2 regions of the Micromonospora sp. NPDC049529 genome follow, and region 2 is predicted to be linked to the other one. Evidence: riboswitches for the same ligand, from Rfam matches in the RefSeq annotation. Region 2 holds a riboswitch; the other holds the start of a gene.

Region 1 (9,507 bases), on a different contig from region 2:
GGGCAACGATCAGTCCCCGCCGCCCGAGCCGGTACGACGTACCCCGTTCCGACTCACCGACCCGACCCCGGCGGCCACCTCCGGCCTCACTCCGCCCGCTGCCACCGACCCGGAACCCGAGCATCTGCGGCCTCTCCAACCAGGCAGTTCCACCGCTCCGAAACCCGACGAGCCACGGTCGACGACAACCAGACCACCGACGACCAGGGCGACGAGAGTGCCGAGGGTTGACCAAGCGCAGCCCGAAGAGCCACCGGTCGACGAGCCGAAATCGGAGCAGGCAACGCCGAACGAGCCGAAGTCGGACCAGGCGACGCCGAACAAGCCGAAGTCGGAGCAGCCAGGGTCGGACCAGCCGAAGGCCGGAGAAAAGGCACCGCGCCCCCGCCGCGGCCTGTTCCGCCGCAACCGCTCATCCGTCCCCGACACCGAGTCGGAGCCGACCAACGGCACCGACACCACCGGGCCGGCATCCCCGACACAGCGCGGACGCGGCCGTACGGAACGCCCTGTCCCGGCCACCGACGAGGAGTACGTGGACTGGGTGAGCGGCCTCGGCGCCCCAACCCCCGCCGAAGACCCCCGCCCTCAGGACGCGCCCCGCCGTACCCTCCGCTCCTCCGGCCGCCACCACGCCGACTAGACCGCCCCCAGCCGGCAACCCCCACCCCCACCCCGTTGATCATGAAGTTAGCACCCCCGTTCGACCCGACAACCCGCACTAACTTCATGATCAACACAGCTCCGCCCCACCCCGGGGTGGGGTGGGGCGGGGCGGGTGGCTGGTAGGGGTTGGGCCTGCCGCTGAACCGGGAACTCAGGCCAAGGGCAAGTACACCTTCCCGCCCGACTCCACGAACTCCGACGACTTCTCCTGCATCCCCCGGGCCGCGTACTCCTTCAGCTCCTGGGTGATTTTCATCGAGCAGAACTTCGGCCCGCACATCGAGCAGAAGTGCGCCGTCTTCGCCGGTTCCGCCGGCAGGGTCGCGTCGTGGTACGCCCGTGCCGTCTCCGGGTCGAGCGAGAGGTTGAACTGGTCCTCCCAGCGGAACTCGAACCGCGCCTTGGACAGCGCGTCGTCCCAGTCCTGGGCGCCGACATGCCCCTTGGCCAGGTCAGCCGCGTGTGCCGCGATCTTGTACGCGATCACACCCGCCTTGACGTCGTCCCGATCCGGCAGCCCCAGGTGCTCCTTCGGTGTGACGTAGCAGAGCATGGCGGTGCCGAACATGCCGATCATCGCCGCGCCGATGGCCGAGGTGATGTGGTCGTACGCGGGCGCGATGTCCGTCGTCAGTGGGCCGAGGGTGTAGAACGGCGCTTCCTGGCACAGCTCCTGCTGGAGGTCGACGTTCTCCTTGATCTTGTGCATCGGCACGTGACCCGGACCCTCAATCATCACCTGGACGTCGTACTCCCAGGCGATCTTCGTCAGTTCACCGAGCGTACGCAGCTCGGCGAACTGCGCCTCGTCGTTGGCGTCCGCGATCGAGCCGGGGCGCAGCCCGTCGCCGAGGGAGAAGGTCACGTCGTAGCGGGCCAGGATCTCGCACAGCTCGCGGAAGTTGGTGTAGAGGAAGTTCTCCTGGTGGTGCGCCAGACACCAGGCCGCCATGATCGAGCCGCCCCGGGAGACTATGCCGGTGACCCGTTCGACGGCCAGTGGGACGTACCGCATCAGCACCCCGGCGTGCACGGTCATGTAGTCGACGCCCTGCTCGGCCTGCTCGATGACGGTCTCCCGGAACACCTCCCAGGAGAGTTTGACCGGGTCGCCTCCGACCTTCTCCAACGCCTGGTAGATCGGCACGGTACCGATCGGCACCGGCGAGTTGCGGACGATCGCCTCGCGGGTCTCGTGGATCCGCTTGCCGGTGGAGAGGTCCATCACCGTGTCCGCGCCCCACCGGGTGGCCCAGGTGAGCTTCTCCACCTCCTCGGCGACCGACGAGGTCACCGCCGAGGTGCCGATGTTGGCGTTCACCTTGACCAGGAACCGCTTGCCGATGATCGCCGGCTCCACCTCGGGGTGGTTGATGTTGAGCGGCAGTACGGCCCGACCGGCGGCGATCTCGTCCCGGACGACCTCGCCCGGCACTCCCTCCCGTACCGCCACGAACTCCATCTCCGGGGTGACGATCCCGGCCCGCGCGTACGCGAGTTGGGTCGGCCGCTTTCCGTTGGTGCCGGCGAGCGGGGTACCGGCACCGCGTACCGGTGCCACGTCACCGCGCTCGGCGATCCACGGGCCGCGCAGCGCCGGCAGGCCGACCTCCGGGTCGCTGCCCGGCCCGGAGGTGTCGTACAACCGGACCGGCGGGTTCTCCCCGGCCAGTTCCACCTCGGCGAACGGGACCCGGATGTCCGGCCGTGATCCCTCCACGTACACCTTGCGACGAGCCTGCATAACCAAACCTCCTGCTTGTCAGCGGGACCAACCGAAGTGGTCCAGCGGTCCGTGGCCGGTGCCCAACTCCCAGTCGCGCGCACCGGCGAGCGCGCGGGCGACGTACTCCTTGGCGAACACGACCGCGTCCGGGACCGGGTCGCCGAGCGCGATCCGCGCGGCGATGGCGGCCGAGAAGGAGCAGCCGGTGCCGTGTGTGTTCCGGGTGGGGACCCGTGGGCCGGCGAGCAGCCGGGCCGTCGTGCCGGTCCAGAACACGTCCACCGCGTCGGTCGGGTCGTCGTGGTCGTCACCGCCGCCGGTGACGACGACGTACCGGGGTCCGGCGGCGGCGATCTGCTCGGCGGCGCCGACCATGTCGTCGGTGGTGGTCACCGGGCGTCCGACGATCGCCGCGGCCTCCTCCCGGTTCGGCGTCGCGACCAGCGCGTACGGCAGCAGCCGGGCCACCGCGGCGACCACGCCGAGCCGGTGGCCGCTGGTCGAGACGAGCACCGGGTCGACCACCAGGTTCGGCAGCAGCCCGGCGCGGGCGTGTGCCGCCACCGCGTTCGCGACCTCCTCGGTGCCGAGCATCCCGGTCTTGGTAGCCAGCACCGGCAGGTCCGACAGGACCGCGTCGAGTTGTGCGCTGACCACGTCGGGGGGCGTGGGGAGGACGGCGCGCACCTGGTGGGTGTTCTGTGCGGTGAGGGCGGTGATCACGGAGGTGCCGTAGACACCGAGTGCCGCGAAGACCTTCAGGTCGGCCTGGATGCCGGCGCCCGCCCCGGAGTCGGAGCCGGCGATGGTCAGCGCCACCGGCGGCGTCACCGTCCGCTCCCCCGTACCGCGTCCGTCGCCGCCGGTGCGTCGGCGTCGAACTGGCCGTTTCCTACCGCCCGGCCGGTGGGCCGGGCGACCTGTGCGGCGGTGGTGAGCCGGGCGACCAGGGCGGCCGGGTCGTCGGCGCGCATGATGGCGCCCATCACCGCCACCCCGGCGGCACCGGCGCGCAGGCAGGCGGCGACCTGGTCGGGTTCGCCGACGCCGCCGAGGGCGAGCACCGGGACCGGGGTACGCCGGACCAGCCGGGCCAGGCCGACCGGGTGCAGTGGTGGGCCGTAACCGGGTTTCGACGGGCTCGGGAAGATCGGGGACAGGGTCACGTAGTCCTCCGTGGACAGTCGGCCCAGTTCGGCCTCGTTGTGACAGGAGCGGCCGACCAGGGCCAGCTCGGGTGGCGGGTACGGTCCGGCCGCCGGCAGGTGCACGGCGGTACCGCCGAGCGGGTCGGGTCCGGCCACCAGGAGGGTTCCGCCGGTCGGGGCGAGGATGTCCCGCAGGGTTTCGGCGATCGCCAGTCGCTCGTCGCGGGGCAGGTCGGACTCCCGGAGCAGCACCCAGCGGGCGCCCGCGTCCACCGCCGCCCGGATCACCTCGGGCAGCGGCCGGCGGGCCTGCCACCGGTCGGTGACCACCACCAGGCCGGTCGGCGTACCCGGGGTGGGTGGTGGTGCCGTGCCGTCGCCGTCCGGTCCGGGTCGGCGTGGCACCGGGTGGGCCGGGTCGGGGCGACACGGCGACCCCACGGGGAGCGCGGGCCGCTGGCCGGTCACAGGTCCGGCCGTCCCTCGTCGGGGCTGGACGCCAACGCGTGGAACCGTCGGGGAATCCGGCCGGAGCGGGCGGCGAGCCAGCCCGCCTCGACGGCGTACCGCATGGCGGTCGCCATCCGGGCCGGCTCGGCGGCCCGCGTCACGGCGCTGGCCAGCAGGACCCCGTCGCAGCCCAGTTCCATGGCGAGGGCGGCGTCGGAGGCGGTGCCGATCCCGGCGTCGAGGATCACCGGCACGTCGACGCTCTGCCGGATCAGCCGGATGTGGTGCGGGTTGCCGATGCCGAGTCCGGAGCCGATCGGCGCACCGGCCGGCATCACCGCCGCGCAGCCCGCCTCGGCGAGCCGGCGGGCGAGCACCGGGTCGTCACTGGTGTACGGCAACACGGTGAAGCCGTCGGCCACCAGCTGGTCGGCGGCGTGCAGCAGCTCGACCGCGTCCGGCAGCAGGGTCCGGTCGTCCCCGATCACCTCCAGTTTCACCCAGGAGGTGTCGAACGCCTCCCGGGCCAGCCGGGCGACCTTGACCGCCTCGGCGGCGGTGTAGCAGCCGGCGGTGTTCGGCAGCAGCCGTACGCCGCACCGGTCGAGTACGTCCAGCAGCCCGCCGTGCATCGTGGCGGCGGCGTCGACCCGGCGCAGCGCGACGGTGACGAGTTCGGTGCCGCTTGCCCGGATCGCCTGCTCCAGTACGTGCAGGTTGGCCGCGCCGCCGGTGCCGAGGATCAGCCGGGACCCGAACGACACCCCGCCCAGCTCGAACGCTCCGGTACCGGCCGTCACGTCACCATCCATCTGTTCCACCTGGGACATCGGGTTCACCCGCCCTGGGCCGCGGTGAGCACTTCGACCCGGTCGCCGGAGTTCAGTACGGCCGCCGGCCAGCCGGCCCGGGGCACGACCTCACCGTTCACCGCCACGGCCACGCCGCGGGTCTGGCCGGTGACGGTGGCGACCAGGTCCGCCACGGTCACTCCGCCGGGCAATCTGTGGTCCGTACCGTTCACGGTCAATTCCACTGGAACCCCACCCTCTGCGGTCATCGGATCTCCTCCCTCGTCGAACGGACCTCGGTCGGGGCGTACCGACCGTCGCCGCCTCGAACATCCCGCCGGTCGGGCCCGGTCCGGGTGAACCGGTCCGGGGTGAACGCCGCCATCGCCGGGTCGGCCGTCCCGCTGGTCAGCAGGTCGACGACCCGTTCGGCGGTCACCGGGGTGAGCAGGACGCCGTGCCGGTAGTGCCCGCTCGCCACGACCACGTCGGGGCGGTCCGCCAGCCGGCCGATCACCGGTGCGTTGTCCGGCGTACCGGGGCGGTGGCCGGCGGTGGCCTCGGCGAGTTCGTACTCGGCGAGTTCCGGCACCAGGTCGGTCGCGGAGCGGAGCAGTTCCAGCACCCCGCCGGCGGTGACGGTGCTGTCGCCGCGTTCCTCGACGGTGGCGCCGACGACCACCTCGCCGTCGTGCCGGGGTACCAGGTAGACCGAGCAACCGTCGTTGTAGCCCCGGATCACGTGCCGGAAGCCGGGCGGTTCGCCTCCGGGGGCGCGCAGCCGGAGGATCTGCCCCTTCACCGGCCGGATCGGCAGTCCGGTCAGGTCGGCGGCGCCGCAGCCGGCGGCGACCACGATGGTGCCGGCGTCGAGGTCGGCGAGGTTGCGCACGGCGGCGGGCACGAACACCACTCCGGCCCGGAGCGCGGCCAGCCGCAGGGCGGCGACCAGTCGGCGCGGGTCCACCTGGTGGTCGTCGGGCGCGTGCGCGCCGCCGCGTACCCGGGGGGCGAGCAACGGCTCGCGGTCGTGCAGCCCGGTCGCGTCCAGTGCGGTGATCGGCAGCCCGAGAGCCTGCTGGTACGTCCAGAGCCGGCGGGCCTCGGCCAGGTCGTCGGCGGTGCGCCCGACCACCAGGGTGCCCTCGGTGCGGTAGCCGAGGTCGGCGACTCCGGGCAGCCCGGCGGCGGTCGCGACCTCGGTGGCGAAGCCGGGCCAGCGGGCGGCGGAGTCGAGCAGCAGCCGGGTCAGCGCCTCCTCGCCGAAGGAGGCTTCGGCGACCGGGGAGAGCATGCCGGCGGCGACGCCGGACGCTCCGCTGCCCGGATCCGGGTCGTGCAGCAGCACCCGCATTCCCCGGTTCGCGGCCCGCCAGGCGATGGCGAGTCCGATGGGTCCACCTCCGACCACCGCGACGTCGGCCCGTCGGGCGGTGCGGAAGGGGCCCCGGCTGCCGGCCTGCGCCGGTTGGGGGGCCCCGGCTAGCACGCCGGTGCCCCGGTGTGTTCCAGGGCGGCGAGCAGTTGTGCGGTGGCGCGGGCCGGGTCGGCGGCGGTGCTGACCGCACCGACCACCGCGATGCCGTACGCGCCGGCGGCGATCAGTTCCGGCACCCGTACGGCGGTCACCCCGCCGATCGCGATGACCGGTACGTCGACCGCCGTGGCCACGGCCGCGATACCGGCGGGGCCGATCGGGTCGGGGAGCCCGTCCTTGGTGGTGGTGGCGTAACAGGGCCCGACGCCGAGGTAGCTGGCGCCGGCGGCGACCGCTTCGCGGGCCGGGTCGGGGGCGCGGGCGGTGGCGCCGAGCAGCGCGTCCGGTCCGAGCACCCGTCGGGCGGCCGGCACCGGCAGGTCGAGCGCGCCGACGTGGCCACCGGCGGCGTACGCCGCGAGGGCGACGTGCAGCCGATCGTTGACCAGGCAGGTCGCGCCGGACGGGGTGCAGAGGTCGACCACCAGGCGGGTCAGTTCGTACGCCTCGCGGTCGGTGGCGTCGTCCTCGACGCGTACCTGGACCACGAGTTCGGGTCCGGCCACGGCGAGCGCCGCACGTACCGTGGCGATAGGATCGCGTCCGGTACGGGTGTCGGTGATGAGATGCAAACGTCCCAGTACGGGCACGGCAAACTCCTCCCTGCGCCGGCATTACCCGGATCAGGTTCGACGGTCGGGGGCTGTCAGCCCCCCTCTCAGCCCGGTACACCGGACTCCCGTGGGTTACTTGTCGACCACACTACGACGGCGGGGCGGATCCGCCAAGGGGTCGCACGTCACAGCGGCCCGCCACGGCCGGTTGACGTGACCCGCGACACCGTGGGCTTTTGTCTGTCCTATCCGGAAGATCCACCTCGGTTACCCAACCGTTACTCGATTTGGCTTGTTGCTGTATTGCCCGCCCAACGCTGACCAGCATTAATTTGTTCAGCGACAAGACAAATTTCGACTGCACAGCCACGGCGGGCTACGCAGCCGAAACCCACCACCCCCGAACCGGTCTTCGGCGAGCCGGCCGGGGATCCCCCGTTGTCCTCACCGGACGAAGGAGATCCTTCGTGTCAAGACCTCGCCCGCGCCACGCGCTGCGCGGCGCCCTCAGTCATGCGCTGCTGAGTCTCGCGGTCGCCGTCACCTCCACGGCGGCCGCACTCGTAGCAGCCCCCAGCGCCGCCCAGGCGGCCCCGGCCGCCGCAGCGGCGGACCCGTACTCCGTCCTGGTCTTCTCCAAGACCGCCGGCTTCCGGCACGGCTCCATCCCCTCCGGCATCGCCGCCATCCAGCAGCTCGGCGCGGCGAACGGGTTCTCCGTCACCGCGACCGAGGACGGTGCCGCGTTCACCGACGCCAACCTCGCCCAGTACAAGGCGGTGATCTGGCTCTCCACCACCGGTGACGTGCTCGACGACACCCAGCAGGCGGCGTTCGAGCGTTACATCGAGGCCGGTGGCGGCTACGTCGGAATCCACGCCGCCTCGGACACCGAGTACAACTGGCCGTGGTACGGCGGTCTGGTCGGCGCGTACTTCAACGCGCACCCGGCCAACCAGCAGGCCACGGTCAAGGTCGAGGACCCGGCGCACCCGTCCACCGCCGGGCTCCCGGCCCAGTGGTCCCGCTTCGACGAGTGGTACAACTTCCGGACCAACCCGCGCGCGAACGTTCACGTGCTGGCCAGCCTGGACGAGCGGAGCTACACCCCGGGTACCGGCGCGATGGGCGCCGACCACCCGACCGCGTGGTGTCAGGACTACGAGGGTGGCCGTTCCTGGTACACCGGTGGTGGTCACACCAACGAGTCGTTCGCGGAGCCGCAGTTCCTCACCCACCTGCTCGGCGGCATCGAGACCGCCGCGGGCGTGGTCGAGGCCGACTGCAGCGCGACGAAGACCAGCAGCTTCGAGAAGGTGTCGCTGGACAGCAACACCAACAACCCGATGGAGCTGGACATCGCCCCGGACGGGCGGGTCTTCTACGTCGAACGTGACGGCCGGATCCAGATCATCAAGCCGAGCACCGGCACCACGGTGACCGCGGTGACCCTGCCGGTCTTCACCGGCAACGAGGACGGTCTGCTGGGCATCCAGCTCGACCCGGACTTCGCCACCAACAACTGGGTGTACGTCTACTACGCCCCCGCGGGTGGCGCGGCCCGCAACTACCTCTCCCGGTTCACGGTCGAGGGCGACACCATCAACGCCGCCACCGAGAAGGTCGTGCTCCAGGTCCCGACGCAGCGCAACACCTGCTGCCACGCGGGCGGCAGCATCACCTTCGACAGCCAGGGGAACCTCTACCTGGCCCTCGGTGACAACACCAACCCGTTCGAGTCGGACTCCTACACCCCGATCGACGAGCGGCCGGGTCGGCAGGACTACGACGCGCAGCGTTCCTCGGGCAACACCAACGACCTGCGCGGCAAGGTGCTCCGGATCCACCCGGAGGACGACGGCACCTACACCGTGCCGGCCGGCAACCTGTTCGCCCCGGGCACCGCGCTGACCAAGCCCGAGATCTACGCGATGGGCTTCCGGAACCCGTTCCGGATCGGCATCGACCCGCAGACCGACACCCTGTACGTCGGCGACTACGGCCCGGACGCCGGTGCGACGAACCCGAACCGTGGCCCCGAGGGCACGGTCGAGTGGAACATCGTCACGCCGGGCAACTACGGCTGGCCGTACTGCCACGGCGCCAACTACGCGTACAACGACTGGACGTTCCCGTCCGGACCGAGTGGGGCGAAGTTCAACTGCGCTGCGCCGGTCAACAACTCGCCGAACAACACCGGCCTGACCAACCTCCCGCCGGCCATCTCGGCCACGGTCGACTTCGACTACAGCGGCAACCCGCTGTTCCCGGAGATCGGCGGCGGCGGCGCCCCGATGGGCGGCCCGGTCTACCGGTACGACGAGAACCTCGACTCGGAGCGCAAGTGGCCGGCCTACTACGACGGCAAGGCGCTGCTCGGCGAGTGGAACCAGAACAAGATGTACACCATGCAGGTCAGTGCGGACGGCAAGTCGCTGGTCGACATCAACCAGCTGCTGACCGGCATGACCATGCTGCGGCCGATGGACTTCGAGTTCGGTCCGGACGGGGCGCTGTACCTGATCGAGTGGGGTACCGGCTTCGGCGGCAACAACGACAACTCGGGCATCTACCGGATCGACTACACCGCCGGTGAGCGGGCGCCGATCGCGGTCGCGAACGCCGAACCCACCTC
Region 2 (9,507 bases):
GCAGTTCGTCGGCACGTACCCGAGTTATCTCGGGGCGTCGAACACCTCGGTGGCGACCGGCGCCGCGTTCAGCGACTCCGATCTCGCCCAGGGCCGGCGGGTGGTGCTGATCGGGCAGACCGTGGCCACCGAGCTGTTCCCCGGCACCGATCCGCTCGGCGCGCAGGTGACCGTCGGCGGTGCGCTCTACACGGTGGTCGGCGTACTGGCGGAGAAGGGTTCCGCGACCGGGTTCCAGGATGCCAACGACGTGGCGATCGCGCCGCTGACCGCGGTGCAGCAGACCCTGACCGGCTACGGCCCGGTCAACTCCGTGCTGGTCGAGGCGACCGGACCGGACCGGGTGGACGACGCCCAGGCGCAGGTCGCCACCATTCTCGACCAGCGACTCAAGGTCACCCCGGCCGCCGGCGGGCGGGCGCAGAGCGCGCCGTACCGGATCCAGAACGCGGCCCAACTGCTCCAGACCCAGACCGAGACCGCCGACACCTTCACCGTCCTGCTCGGCGCGGTGGCCGGGATCAGCCTGCTGGTCGGCGGGATCGGCATCACCAACATCATGCTGGTCACGGTGACCGAGCGGACCCGCGAGATCGGCATCCGCAAGGCGCTCGGTGCGCCCCGCCGGGTGATTCTGACCCAGTTCCTGGCCGAGGCGACCATGCTCAGCCTGGTCGGCGGGGGACTGGGCGTGCTGGCGGCCCTGGTCGGCAGTCACTTCACCATCGTCGGCGTCAAGCCGGTGGTGGTGCCCGGTTCGATTGCCCTGGCGCTGGGCGTCTCGGTCGCGATCGGGCTCTTCTTCGGCAGCGTACCGGCCAGCCGCGCCGCCGGTCTGCGGCCCATCGACGCCCTCCGCTACGAGTGAGCCACGAGTGATTCCGGGGAAGCAACCATGAGCAGAGCAGTGCGGTGGGGTCGCCGGTCGCCGGCCGTACCCGGGGCTCACCGGGACGTCCCGACGGACACCCCGCCGGCCCGACCGGAGTCCGACGACAACCTCGCCGACGAACTGGCCGCCGTGGCGGGGCGCCGGTGGTGGAACCGGGCGACCCTCTACCTCGCTGCGGCGGTGCTGCTGGTCGGCGGTTTTGCCGGTGGGGTCCAGGTGCAGAAGTCGTACGGCGATCCGGCCGGCACCGGTCCGGCGGCGGCGACCGGTCGGGGTGCCCAGCGCGGCGCGGGCGGTTTCGCCGGCTTCCCCGGCGGCGCAGGCCGGCCCGGCGGCACCACCACCACCGGTACGGGCACCGGCAGTGGCGTCGACGGCAGTGGTGGTACGGCCGGGAGCACCACCGGCACAGTGAAACTGGTCGACGGCAGCACCGTCTACCTCCAGACCGCCGACGGCACAGTGATCACCGTGCGGACCGGCACCGACACCGCGGTGGCGATCGCGCGATCCGGTTCGCTCAAGGATCTGAAGGCCGGTGACACCGTCACCGTCGACGGACCCAACTCCGCCGGTACGGTCACCGCGACCAGGGTCACCGCGCAGGCGAAGTGACCCGTTCCGCCGCCCCGGCGTCGAGCCGCGTGCGGTGCCGGGTGTGCAGGTGGCCGTCGTTGGGGAAGGGTGGTCGGGCCGGCAGGACCTGCTCGAAGCGGTAGCCGGCCTTCTCCGCCACCCGGCACGAGGCGGAATTGTCCACCTGGTGGAGCAGGTCGAGGCGGCTCAGGCCGGACGACGCGAACGTGTCGAAGGCCCAGCCGGTCAACGCTTCCAGGGCGAGCGGGGCGATTCCCCGACCACGCGCGTGCACCGCCGTCCAGTAGCCGACCTCGGCGGAACCCGATCCCGGCTCGGCCGTCTTCAGCACCACGTTGCCCAGCACCCCACCCTCGCCAGCAACCCGCCGATTCTCCACCGCCCCGTCATCCAGAGACCGGTCTTCCGGGGATCGGCCTGCCAACGGCTCGTCCTCCAGGATGGCGAAGCTGTGCCGTCGGCCGCTCTGCCAGCCCTCGGCCTGTAGCGCCAGCCAGTGCATCGCCTCCTCGGCGTCCGACACCGGCATCCGGGTCCACCGGCGCAGGACCGGATCGCGGTACGCCTCGACCAACCCCTCGACGTCACCATCGATCCAGGGCCGGAGCAGCAGCGCGGGCGTGGTCGGGGTGGCCGGTACCCGTAGGGCGACGGTCATCGGCATCCTTCCGGGGACGGCGGTACCGGCGGTGCCGGTGATGATCAGCCGAGCAGTGGTTGGAAGGTACCGAGCAGGATGCTGACCGTCAGCGCCGCCCCGGCGAGTACGGCGGCACCCAGGACCAACGCGGTGTCGGCCAGCGTGAACCGCTGCCGCCGGGCGACCGTACGCGGGGTGCCGGCGTCGAAGCCGCGGGCGTCCATCGCGGTGGCCAACCGGGTGCCCCGCCGGATCGCCCCGACGAGCAGGGCGAACGCGGTGGCGGCGAAGAGCCGTAGCCGTGCGACCGGGTTGCGCCCGGCGTCCACGCCCCGGGCCCGGCGGGCCATGCCCAGCAGATGCCACTCGGCGGCGAGCAGCGGCAGCATCCGGAACGCGGCCAGCGCGCCGAGGGCGAACCGTGGCGGTGCCTTGGCGTTCTGGATCAGCGCGTCGGCCAGGTCGGTCGGGTCGGTGGTGGCGAACACCAGGATGCCGGGCAGTGCCACCGCGATCAGGCGCAACGCGAGCCCCAGGGCGGTACTGAGGACCCCGGTGGTGACCGTGATCGGACCGGCGTCGAGCAGCACGGCTCCGGTACGGTCGGCGGCGAACAGCACCATGGTGATCACGATGCCCACCGCGCTGAGCAGCAGCGGCCAGGCCCGGCGGGCCAGTGTGGTGTAGCCGATGCCGAACAGTGGCAGCACGGCCAGTTCGATCGCGATGGCGACGGCGGGTGCGACCGGGTCGATCGTCGCGACCAGCGTGAACGAGAAGATCAGCGCGGCGGCGAGTTTGGCGACCGGGTTGCGCCGGGCCAGTGGCGCGGTTGTCCTCCCGACCGCCCCGGTGATGATCACGCCCACCCTCCCCGCCCCGACCCGGCACCGCTCGGCTTCCCGGTACCGGTTGGATTCCCGGCATCGGTTGGCTTCCCGGCACCGCTCGGATCCCCGGCACCGCTCGGGCCACCGGCGGTGGTCGGTTTCCCGGCGGCGGGGAGGGTGCCCCGGCCGGGCAGGGTCACCGTCCGGTCGGCGATCGCGGTCACGAAGTCGGCGTCGTGGGTGACGGTGACAACGCCGTGGCCGGCGTCGCGCAGCTCGGCGAGGAGGTCGACCAGCTCGATCCAGGTACGCCGGTCCTGCCCGAAGGTCGGTTCGTCCAGTACCAGCAGCCGGGGCGCGGTGGCCAGGGCGGTCGCCACACTCAGTCGCCGCGCCTCACCACCGGAGAGGGTGTACGGGTTCGCCCCGGCGAGCCGGTCCAGTCTCAGCCTGTTCAGCAGATCGTCCACTGTGGAGCGTACGGCGGCTTCCGGGTGGCCGGTCCGGCGTGGCCCGAGGGCCAGTTCGTCGAAGACCGTACCGGTGAGGAACTGGTGTTCCGGGTCCTGGAAGACCGAGCCGATCCGGCGTACCAGCGCGGTGGCCCGCCAGCGGTGCGGTGGCGTACGGGCGTCGGCTCCGGCCAGGGCGGGACCGGCGGTCAGTCGACCCGTACCCGGTTTCATCAGTCCGCCGAGTTGCAGCGCCAGGGTGGTCTTGCCGGCCCCGTTCGGGCCGAGTACGGCAACCGCCTCACCGGCCCGTACGGTCAGATCGGTCGGGGCCAGCCGGGGCGGCAGGCCGAGCCGGTCGGCGGTGAGCAACATGTCCCCGGCGGCGGTGGTCGCCGGTCGGGCGTGCACGGAACGGCCGGGCACCCAGACCCCGGCGTCGGCGAGGTGGTCACCGTGCGCGGCGAAGACCTCGTCCGGGGTGCCGTCGGCGCGGATGCCGCCGCCCGGTTCCAGCACCACCACCCGGTCGACCAGCGGCAGCGCCTCGGCGACCCGGTGCTCGACCAGGATCAGGGTGGTGTCCCGGTCGACGGCCGCGCCGATCGCGGACCGGACCAGGGCGGCACCGGCCGGGTCGAGGTTGGCGGTGGGTTCGTCGAGCAGGAGCAGTCCGGGCCGGAGCGCGAGTACGCCGGCCAGGGCGAGTCGTTGCTGCTCGCCGCCGGAGAGGGCGGCGGTGGACCGGTCCCGCCCGTAGGGGAAGCCGACCCGGTCCAGTGCCTCGTCGACCCGGCCCCAGATCTCGCCGGCCGCCACCCCCCGGTTCTCCAGCCCGAACGCCACGTCGTCGCCGGCCCGCGCCATGACGAGCTGACTTTCCGGGTCCTGGAAGAGGATTCCGACCCGCTCCCGTGCCGTACGCGGATCGACCCCGTCGACCTCGATCAGCCCCGCCTGTTCGCCGGAGTCCTCGGCGAGCAGCCCGGCGAGCGCGGCCAGCAGCGTGCTCTTACCCGCCCCCGAGGCCCCGAGCAACAACACCCGCTCCCCACGCCCGACCCGCAGATCGAGCCCGCGCACCGCCCACCGCTTCCGCCCCGCATGCCGCCACCCAAACCCCCGCAACTCAACCCCACCCACCCCTGCCCCCTCCCTCCCACCCCCACCCACCCCACCCACCCCACCCACCCCACCCACCCACCCACCCCCACCCACGCCGTTGATCATGAAGTTAGTGCGCCAGATGAAGATCGAAACTTGCGCTAACTTCATGATCAACGGCGTTGGCCCGGGCGGTGCCCGGTGCCCGGTGCCCGGTGCCCGGTGCCCGGGGTGGGGGTGGGGGTTAGATGGGGGTGCGGGTGCGGGTGCGGCCGGCGGGGAAGCGGTCCAGGGCGCCGGTGTTGGCGAGGGCGCGGGTGAGCGACCAGGCGCCGATGCCGGCGAGCAGGGTGGCGCTCACGATGGTGACCAGGCCGTACGGGATCCGGTAGGACCAGAGGTCGTAGGCGCCGTTCCAGACGAAGAAGTCGAACAGGGCGGCGCTCAGTCCGGTCAACGCGCCCGCGAGCAACGCCGCCGGGAGCTTGAAGGAGCGGTACCGCAGGGCGGCGAAGGCCAACTCGGCGCCGAGTCCCTGGACCAGTCCCTGCGGGATGACGGTGCCGCTCCACTGGGTGCCGAGCAGCGCCGAGACGATCGCGGCCACCGCCTCGGTGTAGAGCGCGGCTCCGGGCTTGCGGATGATCAGACCACCGAGCACCGCCGGCATCAGCCAGATGCCGTAGAGGATCGCCTGTGCCGGCGGGAAGAAGGCGAAGGCCGCCTCGGTCGCGCTCCAGACGTAGTTCCAGGCCCAGAAGACGACCCCGAACGCGACCGCGATGACCGACGCGATGACCACGTCGACCGTACGCCAGCGGTTGTTGGCGGAACCTTCCATGGTGTTGCCTCCCAGTTCTCGAAGTGAACCAGGAGAAGTCGCACGCCTCGGCCCGGCCTGATGCCGGACTCCGGCGTGGGCCGGAGCATGACCGAACTCCCTGCGCTGGCATTACCCAGATCAGGTTCGAGGGTCTGCGGATGTCATCCCGCACTCTCAGCGCTGTGCGCTCCCCTGTCGGATGTGAAGTTGTTTCGGCGACGCTAGCACCGACCGGCGGCGCGGCACAGTGCCGTATCGATCGGGTGTGGTGGTCGACACCGGTACTCGGGTTAGGGTGAGCTGCCACCGGACCCGGCCGAGCGAGGAGAGCAGAGAAGCCGTGACCGCCTCCGACCGCGCGACCGAGCGCCGCGCCGGCTCCGGCGACGAGATCGACTGGACGATCCCGCCCGTCACCGGCGGTGACCCGGTGGATCCGCGCCAGCACGGTTCGCCCACCGGTCCCGGCCGTGGCTCCACCACCCCCGGCGGTACGCCCAAGGCCGGCGACCACCCGCCGCGACGGCGCCTGTTCGGTGACCGGATCGGTTCGGTCGAGGTGCTCGCCGTACTGCTCATCCTGCTGGTCGTCTTCCGGGGCCCGGTCGCCGAGGCGATCTCCAGCCCCCGGTTGCAGACCTGGACCACGGTCTTCGTCTCGGTGATGGTGCAGGCGGTGCCGTTCCTGGTTTTCGGTGTCGTCCTCAGCGCGGTGATCGCGGTGTTCGTGCCGCGTTCGTTCTGGGCGAAGGCGTTGCCGAAACATCCGGCGCTGGCCGTGCCGGTGGCGAGCTGTGCCGGGGTGATCCTGCCCGGTTGCGAGTGCGGGGCGGTGCCGATCGCCGGGTCGCTGATCCGCCGGGGGGTCACCCCGGCCGCCGCGCTGGCGTTCCTGCTCGCCGCCCCGGCGATCAACCCGATCGTGCTCACCGCCACCGCGGTCGCCTTCCCGCAGAATCCGGAGATGGTGGTCGGCCGGGGTGTGGCGAGCCTGATCGTCGCCATGGTGATGGGCTGGCTCTGGCTGCGGCTGGGGCGGGCCGACTGGATCCGGCTGCCGCACCGCCCCGATCTCGACGGGGTGTCGAAGGGGCGCGCGTTCTGGGCGGCCGTACGGCACGACGTGGTGCACGCGGGCGGGTTCCTGGTGCTCGGTGCGATGGCGGCGGCCTGCATCAACGTGCTGGTTCCGGAGCGCTGGTTGCAGACCCTGGCCGACAATCCGATCCTGTCGGTGCTGGCGCTGGCGATCCTCGCGGTGCTGCTGTCGATCTGCTCGGAGGCGGACGCGTTCGTCGCCGCCTCGCTGTCGCAGTTCTCGCTGACGTCCCGGCTGGTGTTCCTGGTCGTCGGGCCGATGGTCGACCTCAAGCTGATCTCGATGCAGGCCGGTGTCTTCGGGCGGCGGTTCGCGTTCCGGTTCGCCCCGGCGACGTTCGCGATCGCCGTGCTGGTGGCGGTGGGAGTGGGAGCGGTGGTGCTCTGATGAACCGGCAGGCGCAGGCGGTCGTGTTGTTGCTGCTCGGCGGGGCGGTGCTCAAGGCCAGTTTCACCGACATGTACCTGCGGTACGTCAAGGAGGGGCTGCAACCCTTCCTGATCGGGTCCGCGCTCCTGCTGATCGCCGTCGCGGTGATGACCCTGGTGTACGACCTGCGCCCGGCCCGCCGCAGGGTCGGCGCGGGGGCGGGTGCCGGTCCGGGGGAGCCGGCCGACGAGGACCACGAGCACGGCCACGACCACGGGCACGGCGGCAAGGGCCACCACGAGCCGAGGGTCGGTTGGCTGCTCATCCTGCCGGTGCTCGGCCTGCTGCTGGTCGCCCCGCCGGCCCTGGGCTCGTACGCGGCCGGCCAGGCCGGGACCGCGCTCGGCAGTCAGCCGATGTCGGACTATCCGCCGTTGCCCGAGGGGGACCCGGTCCGGCTGGCGGTGCTCGACTACGCGTCCCGGGCCATCTTCGACAAGGGTGTGTCGCTCGGTGACCGGCGGGTGCAGCTCACCGGTTTCGTCGCCACCGGCGCCGACGGCGAACCGATCCTGGCCCGCATGATCCTGTCCTGCTGCGCGGCCGACGGTCGGCCGATCAAGCTCGGGCTGACCGGCGACCCGCCGACCGGCCTGCCTCCGGACACCTGGGTCGACGTGGTCGGCCGCTACTCCGACCGGATCGGCAAGGACCCGGTCAACGACGAGGACATCCCGTACCTGGAGGTGGAGTCGTGGCATCAGGTCGAGCCACCGAAGCAGCCGTACGAGTGAACCGGGCCGGTCGGATCCGCTGGTCGGCACCGAGGTCTTCGAAGGGCGGGTTCGCCGGCCGGGGCTGAGGTCCCGCTGCCCTCACGTTCAGCCACGTCCGACGCGTTCGGCTTTTTTCCGGGTCGGCTCAACCTTCGGCACTCCCTCCGGGTCGTGGTGGGTGACCGAGTTGAGGCGGGGGCCGATGACCGAGGACGACGAGCAGTTCCGGGAGTTCGTTGACACGCGCTACCTGGACCTGCTGCGGGTGGCGTACCACCTGACCGGGTCGGCGCAGGATGCCGAGGATCTGGTGCAGTCGGCGCTGGTGAAGGCGATGCGCCGGTGGCAGCGGATCGCCGAGCCGATGGCGTACCTGCGCCGGATCATGATCAACCAGCATGTCAGCACGTGGCGCCGGCAGCGGGTGCACGAGGTGTTGACGGCGTTCCTGCCGGAGCGGGCGGCCCGGGACACGGCGGACACGGTGGCGGAACGGCACGCCCTACACGACGCGATGCGTGCGCTGCCACCCCGTACCCGGGCGGTGATCGTGCTGCGTTACGTGGCCGACCTGCCGGAGGCGGAGGTCGCCGCGACCCTGGGCTGCTCGGTCGGCTCGGTCAAGAGCCTCGCGTCGAGGGGGCTGGCCCGGTTGCGGGTGGCACTGGCATCTTCGTCGCCGCTGGTGAGCGCGACCCGCTCGGCGACGACGCGTACGGGGGGAGCGCGATGAGCGTGGACGAGGAGCTGCGGGCGGCGCTGGACGACCTGACCAGGACGCTGCGCCCACAGCCGGATCCGTACGGCCGGGTCCGGGCCCGGTATCGGCGGACCCTGCGGCGGCGGGTGGCCGGGCTGGCGACCGCCGTGGTGGTCGCCCTGACCGGCGGTACCCTCGCCGTCGTCGTCGGCCCCGTCGGGTTGGCCGACCGCCCCCCGGCGATTCCTCCGGTCGACCCGACCGACGCCTTCGGACGGGTGCTGTCCTGGAGCGACAAACTGCTCATGTCCCCGATGCGTGGTGCGGTGGCACAGGACGCGGAGTATGTCCGGACACTCTCCCGTCTGCTGCTCCTGGCCCAGCACCGGGGCGAGTTCGAGCGGCTGACCGTGCCGGTGAACGCGGTACGGGTGCTGTACGCCGACGACGTCGGTGGCCGGCGGATCGCGTTGGTGGCGTTCGTCCGGGAGGCGCCCGATCCGGGCACCGGCTGGTTGAACGCCTCGGTGTGGCTGGATGCCGAGGCGGGTGCCGGCCCGGCCGCGTTGGCGGCGAGCGCGAAGGAGCGGGGCGTTTCCGACACGCTCGAACCCTACGAGGACGTTTCGATCGCCCCACCCGTTCCCGGCGGCCAGGCCACGGGGGTGCATGTGGCGGTCGCCCCGGACGAGTGTGTCTTCGCCACCGCCCCGGTCTCCGATCCGGGCCGGTGGACGGTCGAGCCGACCGGTTCCTACCTGGTCCGCGACCCGCGGACGACGCGGCCCGAGTGGTGGCGGGTGACCTGCGACGGGGTGGTCCGGGTGCTCCGACCGGGGCCGGGGTCGCTCGCCCCGGACGGCATCGGTGCGGAGCAGGCGACGGCGGCCCTGTCCCGGGTGCGCGGCACCGCCGATCCGCAGCGGGCCCGGCTGCTCGTGGCGCAGGCGGCCCAGCACTGGGGGTATCGGGTCACCGCACTGCCCACTGTGGTCTGGGGCGGGCGGATCACCGGCACGACGCAGCCGGACGCGAGTGTGGGTCCGGGCCGGGTGGTCGCCCGCTCGTTCGACGGGCTGGCGACGGTGCTGACCGCGCCGGCACTGGACGGTGGCTGGCTGGGCCGGGTGGAGATCGACTATGACCGGCCGGCGGCGGACGGGGCGATCGGCACCGGTGTGCTGTTCGAGGTGGGTACGGATCCGGCCAACCGGGCCGGGGTGCT

The links. Region 2 has a riboswitch for thiamine pyrophosphate ahead of ACZ6QQ_RS29935 (ECF transporter S component). Riboswitches for the same ligand answer to the same signal wherever they lie in the genome.
Region 1: linked by a shared signal. The riboswitch ahead of thiE (thiamine phosphate synthase) and the one ahead of ACZ6QQ_RS29935 (ECF transporter S component) in region 2 are both predicted to bind thiamine pyrophosphate.

Annotation. Positions count from the first base shown of each region.
Region 1 covers NZ_JBVJHT010000032.1:3,798-13,304, reverse strand. Annotated here, with positions in the region: gene ACZ6QQ_RS35280 (hypothetical protein) at 1-643, shown strand, start outside; gene thiC (phosphomethylpyrimidine synthase ThiC) at 818-2,410, opposite strand; gene thiD (bifunctional hydroxymethylpyrimidine kinase/phosphomethylpyrimidine kinase) at 2,429-3,223, opposite strand; gene ACZ6QQ_RS35265 (thiamine phosphate synthase) at 3,220-3,945, opposite strand; gene ACZ6QQ_RS35260 (thiazole synthase) at 4,005-4,802, opposite strand; gene thiS (sulfur carrier protein ThiS) at 4,826-5,026, opposite strand; gene thiO (glycine oxidase ThiO) at 5,047-6,270, opposite strand; gene thiE (thiamine phosphate synthase) at 6,264-6,899, opposite strand; TPP riboswitch at 6,902-7,011, opposite strand; gene ACZ6QQ_RS35240 (ThuA domain-containing protein) at 7,340-9,507, shown strand, end outside.
Region 2 covers NZ_JBVJHT010000021.1:12,493-21,999, forward strand. Annotated here, with positions in the region: gene ACZ6QQ_RS29910 (ABC transporter permease) at 1-868, shown strand, start outside; gene ACZ6QQ_RS29915 (hypothetical protein) at 896-1,507, shown strand; gene ACZ6QQ_RS29920 (GNAT family N-acetyltransferase) at 1,488-2,147, opposite strand; gene ACZ6QQ_RS29925 (energy-coupling factor transporter transmembrane component T family protein) at 2,192-2,992, opposite strand; gene ACZ6QQ_RS29930 (ABC transporter ATP-binding protein) at 2,989-4,554, opposite strand; gene ACZ6QQ_RS29935 (ECF transporter S component) at 4,760-5,356, opposite strand; TPP riboswitch at 5,436-5,542, opposite strand; gene ACZ6QQ_RS29940 (permease) at 5,868-6,824, shown strand; gene ACZ6QQ_RS29945 (TIGR03943 family putative permease subunit) at 6,824-7,600, shown strand; gene ACZ6QQ_RS29950 (SigE family RNA polymerase sigma factor) at 7,785-8,315, shown strand; gene ACZ6QQ_RS29955 (hypothetical protein) at 8,312-9,507, shown strand, end outside.